One region of the Paenalkalicoccus suaedae genome, then DNA from elsewhere that is predicted to be linked to it. Evidence: riboswitches for the same ligand, from Rfam matches in the RefSeq annotation. Region 1 holds a riboswitch; the other holds the start of a gene.
What was found. Region 1 has a riboswitch for cyclic di-GMP ahead of sinI (DNA-binding anti-repressor SinI). Riboswitches for the same ligand answer to the same signal wherever they lie in the genome.

Region 2: another riboswitch for cyclic di-GMP. It lies ahead of FLK61_RS01865 (amidase); the one in region 1 lies ahead of sinI (DNA-binding anti-repressor SinI).

The regions. Positions count from the first base shown of each region.
Region 1 covers NZ_CP041372.2:876,934-882,568, forward strand. Annotated here, with positions in the region: gene FLK61_RS04970 (ATP-binding protein) at 1-1,485, shown strand, start outside; gene FLK61_RS04975 (response regulator transcription factor) at 1,478-2,176, shown strand; cyclic di-GMP riboswitch class I at 2,370-2,455, shown strand; gene sinI (DNA-binding anti-repressor SinI) at 2,505-2,636, shown strand; gene FLK61_RS04985 (hypothetical protein) at 3,245-3,541, shown strand; gene FLK61_RS04990 (squalene/phytoene synthase family protein) at 3,669-4,493, opposite strand; gene FLK61_RS04995 (TIGR03643 family protein) at 4,679-4,939, shown strand; gene FLK61_RS05000 (sulfite exporter TauE/SafE family protein) at 5,018-5,635, shown strand, end outside.
Region 2 covers NZ_CP041372.2:290,612-296,246, forward strand. Annotated here, with positions in the region: gene FLK61_RS01855 (glycosyltransferase family 2 protein) at 1-1,227, shown strand, start outside; gene FLK61_RS01860 (hypothetical protein) at 1,224-2,186, shown strand; cyclic di-GMP riboswitch class I at 2,261-2,347, shown strand; gene FLK61_RS01865 (amidase) at 2,399-3,268, shown strand; gene FLK61_RS01870 (NADH-dependent flavin oxidoreductase) at 3,614-4,735, shown strand; gene FLK61_RS01875 (DUF1801 domain-containing protein) at 5,144-5,572, shown strand; gene FLK61_RS01880 (GNAT family N-acetyltransferase) at 5,635-5,635, opposite strand, start outside.

The DNA of each region.
Region 1 (5,635 bases):
GGGATTGGATTAAGTGTGACGAAGCGTTTATTGTCTATGCAACAAGGAAAGTTAGAGGTCGAATCTACTCTTGAAGTAGGCACGACATTCACATTTGCCTTACCAGTTTACAAAACTCAATCCCAAGTAAGTCAAGCTGTGCCAGTAAGTAAAAAGGAATTACCAATCGTATCTGACTATTTTCTTATGCAAGACGAGGGAAGGAAGAGCGATAGGGGTAGAAAGATTTTGATAGCAGATGATGAGCCGATAAACATTCAAGTGTTGAGAAATTATTTAACCTTGGAAGGGTATGAGGTGATAGCTGTTAATAATGGGATAGAAGTGCTTGAAGTACTACATGAAAGAAAGGACATTGATCTTGTCATATTAGATGTCATGATGCCGAAGCTGTCTGGGCTTAGAGTATGTCATGAAATTCGCAAATCGTATTCTATTACGGAATTGCCGATAATTTTACTGACAGCAAAAAACCACTCAGAGGATCGAATTGATGCCTTTGAGATAGGCGCTAACGATTACATTGTAAAGCCTTTCGACCGACGTGAACTTCTCGCTCGGACAGCGACACATTTATCGCTTAAAGAGTCTGTAAAAGAGTTAACTATTAAAGCAAATGAGCTAACAGAAGTAAACGATCGATTAGAAGAGAAAGTGTTTGAGCGAACCGTGGAAATTCAAGAAATAAATCAGCAGCTCCGAAAGAAAAATAAAGAATTAATGGAGATTGAATCATCACGTATGCAATTACTGTCTAATATCTCCCATGAGCTTGGTACACCGATTACTTTCTTACAAGGGTACTTGCAAATGGTGAGAGAGGGAATTATTGATTACAACGACCATCATTACTTAGAGCTTGTGCAACAAAAAATTAAATTATTAGATCGTCTTATTTATGACTTATTTGACCTTGTAAAATTTGAATCAGGTCGTATGAGTATGGATATTGAATTAGTTAACGTCGAAGAGTGGATTGAGAGTATTCAACTTGTCATTGAGGGTGAGACAGAACACACTTCCTGCGACTTTTATTTTTTAGGGAATAAGGGAGATATACCTGCAAAAGAAGCTGAATTAAGTATTGATATGGAACGTATGAATCAAGTGATTGTAAATTTAGTCTCAAATGCGATCAAGCATACAGATGAGAGAGGCTTACTTACATTTTCTATCACAGTAAACGAATCAGGAGAGGAGCTTGGATTTAATGGGGAATTAATCTTAGAAATCCGTGATAATGGAGCGGGAATAGAGGCAGATAAACTGCCGTATATTTTTGAAAGATTTTTTAAATCATCCTCTGTTAATAGTAGTGGCGGAACTGGGTTAGGGCTCGCTATTACAAAACAGATTGTTGATTATCACAAGGGCAGCATTTGGGTAGAAAGTGAGTTAGGTGTTGGAACAGTCTTTTATATACGTTTACCATTGTATATTTCGACATTAGCACAGCCTATTAGTGAGGAGGGTACGTATGGGTAATAAGATTTTGATTGTGGAGGATGACAAAGACATTCGAGATTTAACGGCTTTTTACTTGGCGAAAAAAGGATATGAAGTTGATCTCGCGGAGGATGGGTTAGTTGCTTTAAATAAAGTGAAGGAATCAAAGCCGTGTTTAGTGTTACTCGACGTCCTTCTACCAGGCATGGAGGGCTATGAGGTGTGTGAAAAGATAAGAGAAGAGTTAGATGTACCAATTATATTTTTAAGTTGCAAGCGTTCATCAACGGATAAGATTAGGGGATTGCATGCTGGTGGGGACGACTACTTAACAAAGCCATTTGATATGGCGGAGCTTGAAGCTCGAATACAAGCCATTTTAAGAAGGCACTCATTAAGAACTGTTGAAAAAGAGGAGACTACTCATCATCTGCAAATTCGAGATATTAGAGTAGACCTTGCAAGTTTTGATGTACAGGTTAAGGGCAAATCCATTTCCCTTTATGCAAAAGAATTACAGCTACTATTATTTTTAATGAAGCATCCTAATCAAGTCTTTAGTGCTGAACAAATTTATCAGCAAATATGGGATGTGGGTCTTTATGGAGATATTAAGACAGTTTCTGTACACATTAGAAATTTGCGAAAAAAGATTGAAGACGATCCTGCCAACCCTTCTTATATTAAAACATTGCGAGGGTTCGGATATAAATTTGTTCATGCACAATAGTGAAAAGGATGGCTTTTGATGTTTATCCATAATTTTTAATTATTTACCTCTTTTTAACTTCATTTTAACCTTTATAGGATACAGTATTAATATGAAGTTGTTGGAGTTATCAAAATATTGAAATGGAAGCATAGAGAGGAGGATCTTGTGTAAGTTGTTATGTTGTGTGAAACAAAAAATTGAAAACCACTCTACTAGAAAATAGCAAATCTATAGAAATATAGAGACGCAAAGCCACGGGTCTAAGGAGAATGACTCTATGATAGCCGGGTTGCCTAAGGGAAGCGGACACGGGGAGGCCTAGGGAGCAGTGGAAAATTGGATGGTAATGAAGCAGGAATGGGAGAGGTTATTGAGTGAGGCGCGGGAATTAGGAATACCACCCGAACAGGTAAGAGACTTTTTACTAAATCAAGCTTTATCACAACATATACAACTAGAGCAAGAATACATCTCTTAGTTAACCTATTCACACGATGAACTAGTGGTGTAACAAGCGTGTGAATAAGATGGCGTATCTGTATGTTCTTTATATTGAATTTGAATCAAGCTGACACTCTTCTTATTGGGTGTTAGCTTTTTTGTTGTTTTGGGAAGTCTATAACCTTTATATCTATGGATAGCTTGTTGCAATGTAGATAGGCGCGATGCCGCCGAAGGGATGTAGAGACTTTTACATGTGGGTGGAATGAACGAACAAGAATCAAATATAACCGACTGATTTAAATGTATAATCCCCCGTATAGTCAAGCCCCTCACTACTTCGTCCAAAAAAGAAGTCGCTATAAAAAAAGCCGATACCGTATCGCACTAGAAGCTTTGCTCGAAGCTCTTCAGTTTATTCTATTTTTAGTCAGCGCTACATGTGTGTGATGTGCGATCATCAACATAAAGAGCAACAGTCACGTAAATCACTCTCATTTTAAGATGCATTAATAGGTAAAAAGAAATACATATTGTATGAAACTATCGCAAACAATAAAAGAACGTAGAGAAATGACGCAACGACTTTTTACTAGCAAAATCCCTGATAAAATACAGATATATATTTAAAGGAAGAGGTGAGGAATGATGTCAACTATGCGCGAAACGCAGTCGAGCCACTCTGCTGTGCTACAAACATCTATTTTCGCGGGTAAGATGGTTATCATATTCAACATGTCTTATGTTGCCTCGACTCTTTTGACTGGAACGATTATGACGATAGAGCGAGTCCTTGGAGCTGGGGCAATTGTGTTTGCTTCTGCTTTTGCCATCGGTCTACTACTAAATGTACGTAACCACGAGCCGCCTGCATGGATGGTTAAATCACTTGTAGCAGCTTCGGCTATTTCCGCTCTAGCCTTGTCCATTTGGGCACTTTGAGTCGACGGAGCAATATAAGTAGAATCTCGTTACCCTAAGCATTCATAAGCAAAGGGTGACTACATACAAGCTTATACGTGTAGCATCACAAAAGGCATGACGCAATTGCGTCATGCCTTTACTCGTATTACCTGTCCACCTTAATTTCTTCTACCGTTTGCTCTACCTCTGCACGGGACATTTTTTCACGTCCACTTCGAAGCGCCTTCAGTGTTTTTTTAGCCAAAGCTAGAGGAATGCGACAGAACAAGAGGATATTTTTAGTCGAAATATCCTTCATATATTCGTCACCTAGAGCAAGATTTGCTTCTGCATAATCAAACGTTTGGCTGATAGTCCAGCCATCTGGGATGAAAGAAACACCACGTTCTTTATCTTCTTCAACGTTACGTAGAATATTAACTGTTTGAAGACCGCGTCCGTAAGCAATTGCAAGATCACGATCTGTCTTAGTCCCGTCGTGCCATTCCCAAATATCTGATAGCATAACGCCAACAAGACCTGCCACGTAATACGTATAATCGTCTAAGTCTTCCTTTGTTCGAATGACCCATTCCTTCTCTGCCCAATCAGCCATTCCAGTCGCCATCGTGCTTGTAAACTCTTTGACTTTGTGGATGATTCCGTCCGGGCAAGTTGATAGCCAGTCATTTAATCGAAGTGTTACCTCAGGAAGTACGTCCTTATGAGGTGCTACTAGCTCTTGATAAGCCGTAGCATCAAATTGCTCTTCGTTTAAAAGGGAGCTCGTAGCTCGGAGAAGATAGTTTTTTGTTTGTGGTAGCAGTACCTCACTGTCTTCGATCTCATCAATTGCGCGCATGCACAAATAGGCAGATGCCACCGTCTTCTTTAATGTAGGCTGAAGAAGGGTGATTGGTATGTAAAAGGTTCTGCTCGTGTCCTTTAACATACTCATCGCTTCTTTTTGAATTTTCTTCTCGTTACTCACACGAAATCTCCTCCCCGATTGTCGTTCCTAGTAGGTGAATATATCTCTACCTTATAGAGTAGCAAAAATTAGGCATATAAAACAGTATAGTCCCTTCATTTTTTCAGTTTTTTTCGAGCAGAAAATTAGATGTCAAAGTTTTGCTCATGATAGTATAAAGCTACCATCATGAGAGGGTGAGTTTTATGGCAACTAAACTTACAGCAGAAGAGATTGATCGTATTGTCGAAATGGCATGGGAGGACCGTACTCCGTTTGAAGCAATTGAGATTCAATACGGACTCAAAGAGAAGGATGTTATTAAATTAATGAGGAAAGAAATGAAGGCATCCTCCTTTAACATGTGGAGAAAACGAATGAACAACCGACAAACAAAGCATCTATCCAAGTTTCCTAAAGAAGAAGCACGGTTTCGATCACCAAATCAAAAGCCGCTCTCGTATTAAGATTGTGTAAATAGAATCTATTTGTCTAGAACCTATGCTACTATATAACAATCAAAATAGAGATAGGTGATAACGGCAATGGATTTAGAATTAGGCTTGTTTATGATCGTGGTAATGTGCGCGATCTTAATCGGAATATCAAAAACAGCATTACCAACATTAGGAATACTCGTCACGGCGATCATGGCGACAGTTTTCCCCGCACGGGAATCAATCGCTTTGGTTTTACCTATGCTTATTTTAGCTGATATAGTGGCAGTTACTTATTACAGAAGTAGCGTTAATTGGGGAACGCTTCTAAGACTCATTCCGTGGGTCAGCGGAGGACTAATGCTCGGCTTCCTCTTCTTGTTTTTAATTGACTTAAATCGCCCTTTAGAGATCGTACTTGGATGTATTATCTTATTAATGGTGACTTTACAGCTCTATAATCAACGCACAAATAAAGAGCCCAAAGCCTCCATTTTACTTACAGCTGGACTGGGTACACTTGCTGGGTTTTCGACTATCACAGGCAATGCAGCAGGACCAGTCATGGCCATCTTTTTACTCGCAGCCGGGCTCAAAAAAGAGCAATTCATCGGTACTGGTGCGTGGTTTTTCCTCACGGTTAACGTGATTAAACTCCCACTATTTGCTTACCTAGGGCTCTTTTCAACTCAGGCACTCACCATGTCAGTGTGGCTTATCCCAGCG
Region 2 (5,635 bases), 590 kb from region 1:
GTCTTACTTATTATCATGTCGTTCTTTTGGATTTTATTATTTTTCTATTCTGTGCTAACGATTGCTGGCATTTATTTTCGCGTGAAGCGTAAGAATGAGAAGCCCTATGAGGGGGACTATCCTTCTGTATCGATCATGATACCAGCGCACAATGAGGGTGTTGTGATGAACGACACGCTACATGCCATGAGTCGCTTAGAGTATCCGGGGGACCTGCAAATATACTTACTCAACGATAATTCGACGGACGAAACGGGGGACATCGGACGCGCATTTGCGAGTACCTTTCAGCACATGCACTGTATTTCCGTTCCTCCAGGTAATCCAAAAGGGAAATCACGTGTATTAAACTTCGGCCTATCTTTTATTAAGTCGGAGTATTTTCTTATTTATGACGCGGATAATCAGCCGGAGCCGGATGCAGTCAGAAGACTTGTAGAAGCTTCGGAGTCAACGGAGCACGCGGTTGGTGCAGTTGGCTATGTAAAGACCCGCAACGCCGATCAAAATTTACTCACTCGCATGATTGCACTTGAGTTCCAAGTGTTCCAGCTCCTTATGCAGTGTGGTCGCTGGCAGCTGATGAAGCTCGGCTCATTAGCCGGTACGAATATGCTCCTAAAAAAGAGTGTCATCATGGAGCTTGGTGGCTATGACGTTCACGCATTAGCGGAGGACGCAGAGCTCACGATTCGCCTTACAGCCAAGGGCTACCTCCTTCCCGTTGTACCCGAATCGCGCACGTGGGAGCAGGAGCCAGAGAATCTAAAAACACTTATCAAGCAACGGACGCGCTGGCTGATTGGCAACATCTATTTGTTAGAAAAAGTGGTGGCAGACCGCAACTTTTGGAAAAGCCGTTCCTTCCATCATGCGTTGCAGCACGTAACGGTTTACTTATTGTTTGCCTTTTTACTACTCGTCTCCCACATCTTCTTTGTCCTCAGCGTGTTTGGACTCCTGACACCAGTTTATGCTGCACCGATCCTCATGTTTTGGTTTATGAGCTACTTTGTTTACACGTCTCAGTTGATGGGTGCGATCGTCGTTGATAAAAATATAACTCCCCTTAACCTAGGGGTAGCGCTAATCATGTATTTTACGTACGCACAATTATTTGTTGTTTTACTCACAAGAAGCTTTTTCATCTACGTGTATAAGCGCGTGATTAAGCGAGAGATTATCGGATGGGACAAAACCGTTCGCTTTAGGAATCGACCATCATGAGAAAATATCTACTCATTTTTCTTCTAGCTGTAGTGGTCGTTGCTTTGATCTTTGCGAGATCGGAGGAGGATATGGAGTCGTATGAGGTACTTGCGATGGTGGATGATGCATATACGGATGACGCCGGCCGGATCCGGGCATACGGGGACGATGCGGATACGACGTACTTATCAGAGACGGTGGGACTCTACTTAGAGTTTTTGGCAAGGGAAGGGGAGGAGGAGCGCTTTAGGGAGCAAGTAATGGTCTTGGAGCGAGACTTTATCCGAACTACGGCGGATGGGGCGTTTATCCTGTGGGAGCTTGGAGCTGCGAATCAGGTAAACGCGTTGATTGATGATGTCCGAATTGTCGAGGCGCTTGAAGCGGGTGCGATAGCTTTTGAAGAACCGCGGTTCCAAGAGCTTGCTGACGAGTTGCGTCAGTCGGTTCAGGGTACGATGGTTGAAGATGGAATGGTATATGACTTTTATGATTGGGAGCTTGGGCTTCGCAGTCAAACCTTTCATTTGAAGTATGGCGTATCGAGCTACACAGAGGGCTGGGGGCTTGCAGATCAGACGTCCATTTACGAGGAGGCTACTTCTACACCATTCTTTGATGAGGTATATGAGGAGGAGCGCGGCGTATATCCAGCAGGAGACGTCGTACACCTCGTGGACCAGCTATTAATTGCGATGGAGGCAGAGCGCTTGGGTGTATCGAGTGAGTTCTCTACGTGGCTTTTACAAGAATGGCGTGAAGGAATGATTTATGGGCAATATGACCGAGAAACGAGGCAGCCGGTCGTCAATCATGAGAGTGCGGCTGTGTATGGATTAGCCTCACGCTATATGAGTCAACTTGGGGAAGCAACGATTGCTCACGACATGCACATTCGGGCAGTTGAACTAGTAGAAGCAACGTCACCTGAAGATGTTCATTTCTTCGATTTGATTTTTTCTGTGAAAAGTGAATAAATGAGTCTTTTGTCATAGTTAAAATGTGTGGACGAATGAGAAATAGCAGAATATAATGAGGACAATAGCATCATGCTAGAAAAAGGCAAACCTCGCCGAAAGGGAGGGACGCAAAGCCATGAGCCTACGTGCGATTCGCATACGGTCGTCAGGTTGCCTAGGCCTCTTATTTAGAGAGCCAAAGGCTTATCTGAATAAGGGGAGAGATCATCATGAGAAAGCTAGTTATGTCCTTTTTAGCGGTGGTATGTATGGTATCTATGTTTGCAGGAAGTGTCCAAGCATCGTCAAATGAAACAACAGCAACGTGGCTATGGGATCCAGCGCTACTTGTACGTGAGGAAGCAAACGTCCTAGCGTTTATGGAGCAAAAGGGGATCAATAAAGTATACGTGCAAATTGATGCAAGCTTTGGACAGCAGGTATATAGAAGTTTTATTTCAAAAGCGGGAGCGAAGGGCATTCAAGTCTATGCGCTAGACGGTGCTCCAGCCTGGGCGACTAGAGGTGGACGCGCGCCGATGGTAGCCATGCTTGATTGGGTTAAAAAATATCAGGCTAGTGCGAAAGCGGACGAAAAGTTTGCTGGGGTTCACTTAGATGTAGAACCTTATATTCACCCACACTGGGTCAGCAAGCAGCGAGAAATCATCACAAATTATCAAAAATTATTGCTAGATGCAAAGGCGCTAGCAAAACAAATAGATCTTCCACTTGAAGCGGATATTCCGTTTTGGTTTGACGAAATTAATTATCGTACTACGTACGGTAGAGGGAACTTAGCGGAATGGGTCATTGCTAACACGGACGGCGCTACGATCATGGCTTACCGCGACACAGCAGCATTGATCTATGCATTCTCTAAGCAGGAGCTCGATTACGCGACTAAGTACGGCAAAAAGCTGAGCATAGGAGTCGAGACGATGTGGTCAGCAGAAGGTAATCAAGTGTCCTTTTCGGAGGAAGGCGAAGCATACATGCACGGTGAGCTACAAAAAGTGCGCGAGCAAGCAGTAACTTCTCCTGGCTTTGGTGGGTTTGCTATTCATCATTTTGATAGCTGGAGAAACATGAAGCAGTAAGTGTAGAGCTAGTATCGGTTAGATAGTTCATATTTCAAGATGGGGAGCGAGGGAAAAACTCGCTCCTTTTTGCGTTGCGAGATGGTTTTAGCTGGATGCGGTTTGCTTCTCACAGATTACCGACTACTTTTTTGCGGCATACTTGAACTAACTACCGTGCTGTTACTATCCCGTTCCGCGTTACTTCTGGCAATTTGCGACCTACTTCTTTCACAGCATACATCCCCCACAATTGTAAAACTTTGTACAATGTTTCACGTGAAAAAATACACATGAGCAGATTACTCGCAATAAAAATTTAATCGTACTAAACTAAAAAATAGTTCGATCAAGGAGGAGATACACATGAGAAAATTTCTAGAACCTTTCACATTAAAGAATGGCGCAACACTCAAAAATAGAATTATGCTAGCACCAATGACTAACTTTTCGTCTGACGAAAAGGGTAACTCAACACCGGAGGAAATCGAGTATTATCGCGTACGCTCACAAGGTGTCGGTACTGTTATCACGGCAGTAGCGAACGTAATTGAGGGTGGTAAAGGCTTCCCAGGCGAAATCGGTATTTTTAACGATGAACAGATTCCAAGCTTAAAGAAGCTTGCTGACACAATTAAAGCCGAAGGCGCAAAAGCGATCATCCAGATTTTCCACGCTGGACGTATGGCGCCTCCAAATCTACTCCCGGATAACCAGCCAACTAGCGCAAGTGCTGTCGCACCAGAGCGCGAAGGTGCAGTGACCCCTCGCGAGCTAACAGGCGAAGAGGTAGATGAGATTGTGCAAGCGTTCGGTGACGCAACTCGCCGCGCGATCGAAGCAGGCTTTGACGGCGTAGAAATTCACGGTGCGAACACGTACCTCATTCAGCAGTTCTTCTCTCCACACTCTAACCGTCGTACGGACAAATGGGGTGGCGATGTGAACGAACGCATGAGCTTCCCACTCGCGGTTATTGATTCTGTTAACGAAGCGGCGAAGCATGCAGACGAGGAGTTCATCGTCGGATACCGTCTGTCTCCAGAGGAGCGTGAGAATCCTGGTATCACAATGGAAGACACGCTTCAGTTTGTTAACACGCTTAAAAAGCAGGACCTAGATTACCTGCATATCTCTGTACAGGACTTCTTTGCTGGATCGATGCGCGATGAGAGCGACACTCGTTCACGCGTGCAACTTATCCAAGACGAAGTGGGTAGCGAGATCCCAGTTGTCGGCGTTGGTTCACTTCACACACCAGATGACGTCGAGAAGGCGATGGAAGGTGGCACGCCACTTATCGCTCTAGGACGCGAGCTTATCGTCGAGCCTGAGTGGATCCAAAAGGTGGAGCAAAATCGCGAGAGCGAGATTCGCGTAGACCTCTCTGTCGATGATCGAGAAACATTGGTCGTACCTCAGCCACTATGGGATGCAATTATCAACACACCTGGCTGGTTCCCAGTCCGCGAGCATGCAAACAAATAAGAAATTTTGATAGGCGCTCCGCTATTTAGCGGGGCGTTTTTTTATGTATGTAAAAGAGCAGAGTTAGCGGAATAGCGAGTCAAAGTCCATAAAACTGAAATGGGAAACATAAACTGAGGATAAGGCACATAACTAGGTACATTTCTGGCACGAAGTCCATAAAATTGAAATGCGGAACATAAATCCAGGATAAGGCACATAAATTCCAAATCCGGCACATAACTAGTTGCAGTTCTGGCACGAAGTCCATATCTCTGTAATGCGGAACATAACATCAGGATAAGGCACATAAATTCTGAATAAGGAACATAACTCCGACATACAGAACATAACCCACACACCCCTCTCAAAAAAGCAGGAAATCCTCATCTAAAAATCGAATCATGCATATAAAAAGGAGGGCTTACTATGTCATATAAGCAAAAAACACTACCTCACGACGGCGATGTCGATGCGTTCATCGAATCCGTCGATTCTAAAACGAAAAAACAGGATGCCTACCGCTTACTCGACATTTTTCAAGAAGAGACGAAGGAACCACCAGTCATGTGGGGACCATCTATGATTGGATTTGGTGAGTACCACTATAAATACGATAGTGGACATGAAGGCAAGGCCTTCCAAGTAGGGTTTAGCCCACGAAAGGCGAAGATTAGTCTCTATTTTGCAACGGGAGATCCAGAGCGCGACGAACTCCTTCAACATTTTGGTAAGCATACATCAGGGAAGTCATGTGTCTACATCAATAAATTAGCTGATGTAAACGAGGACATTTTACGAAGTTTGATTCGCCAATCCGTCGCTTTTTTAACCAACACCTATCCTCCAAAGCCTTAATCTATGGATAAACAAAAAAAGAGGTCCGACAACGAATTACTTCGCCAGACCTCTTCCTAAAAT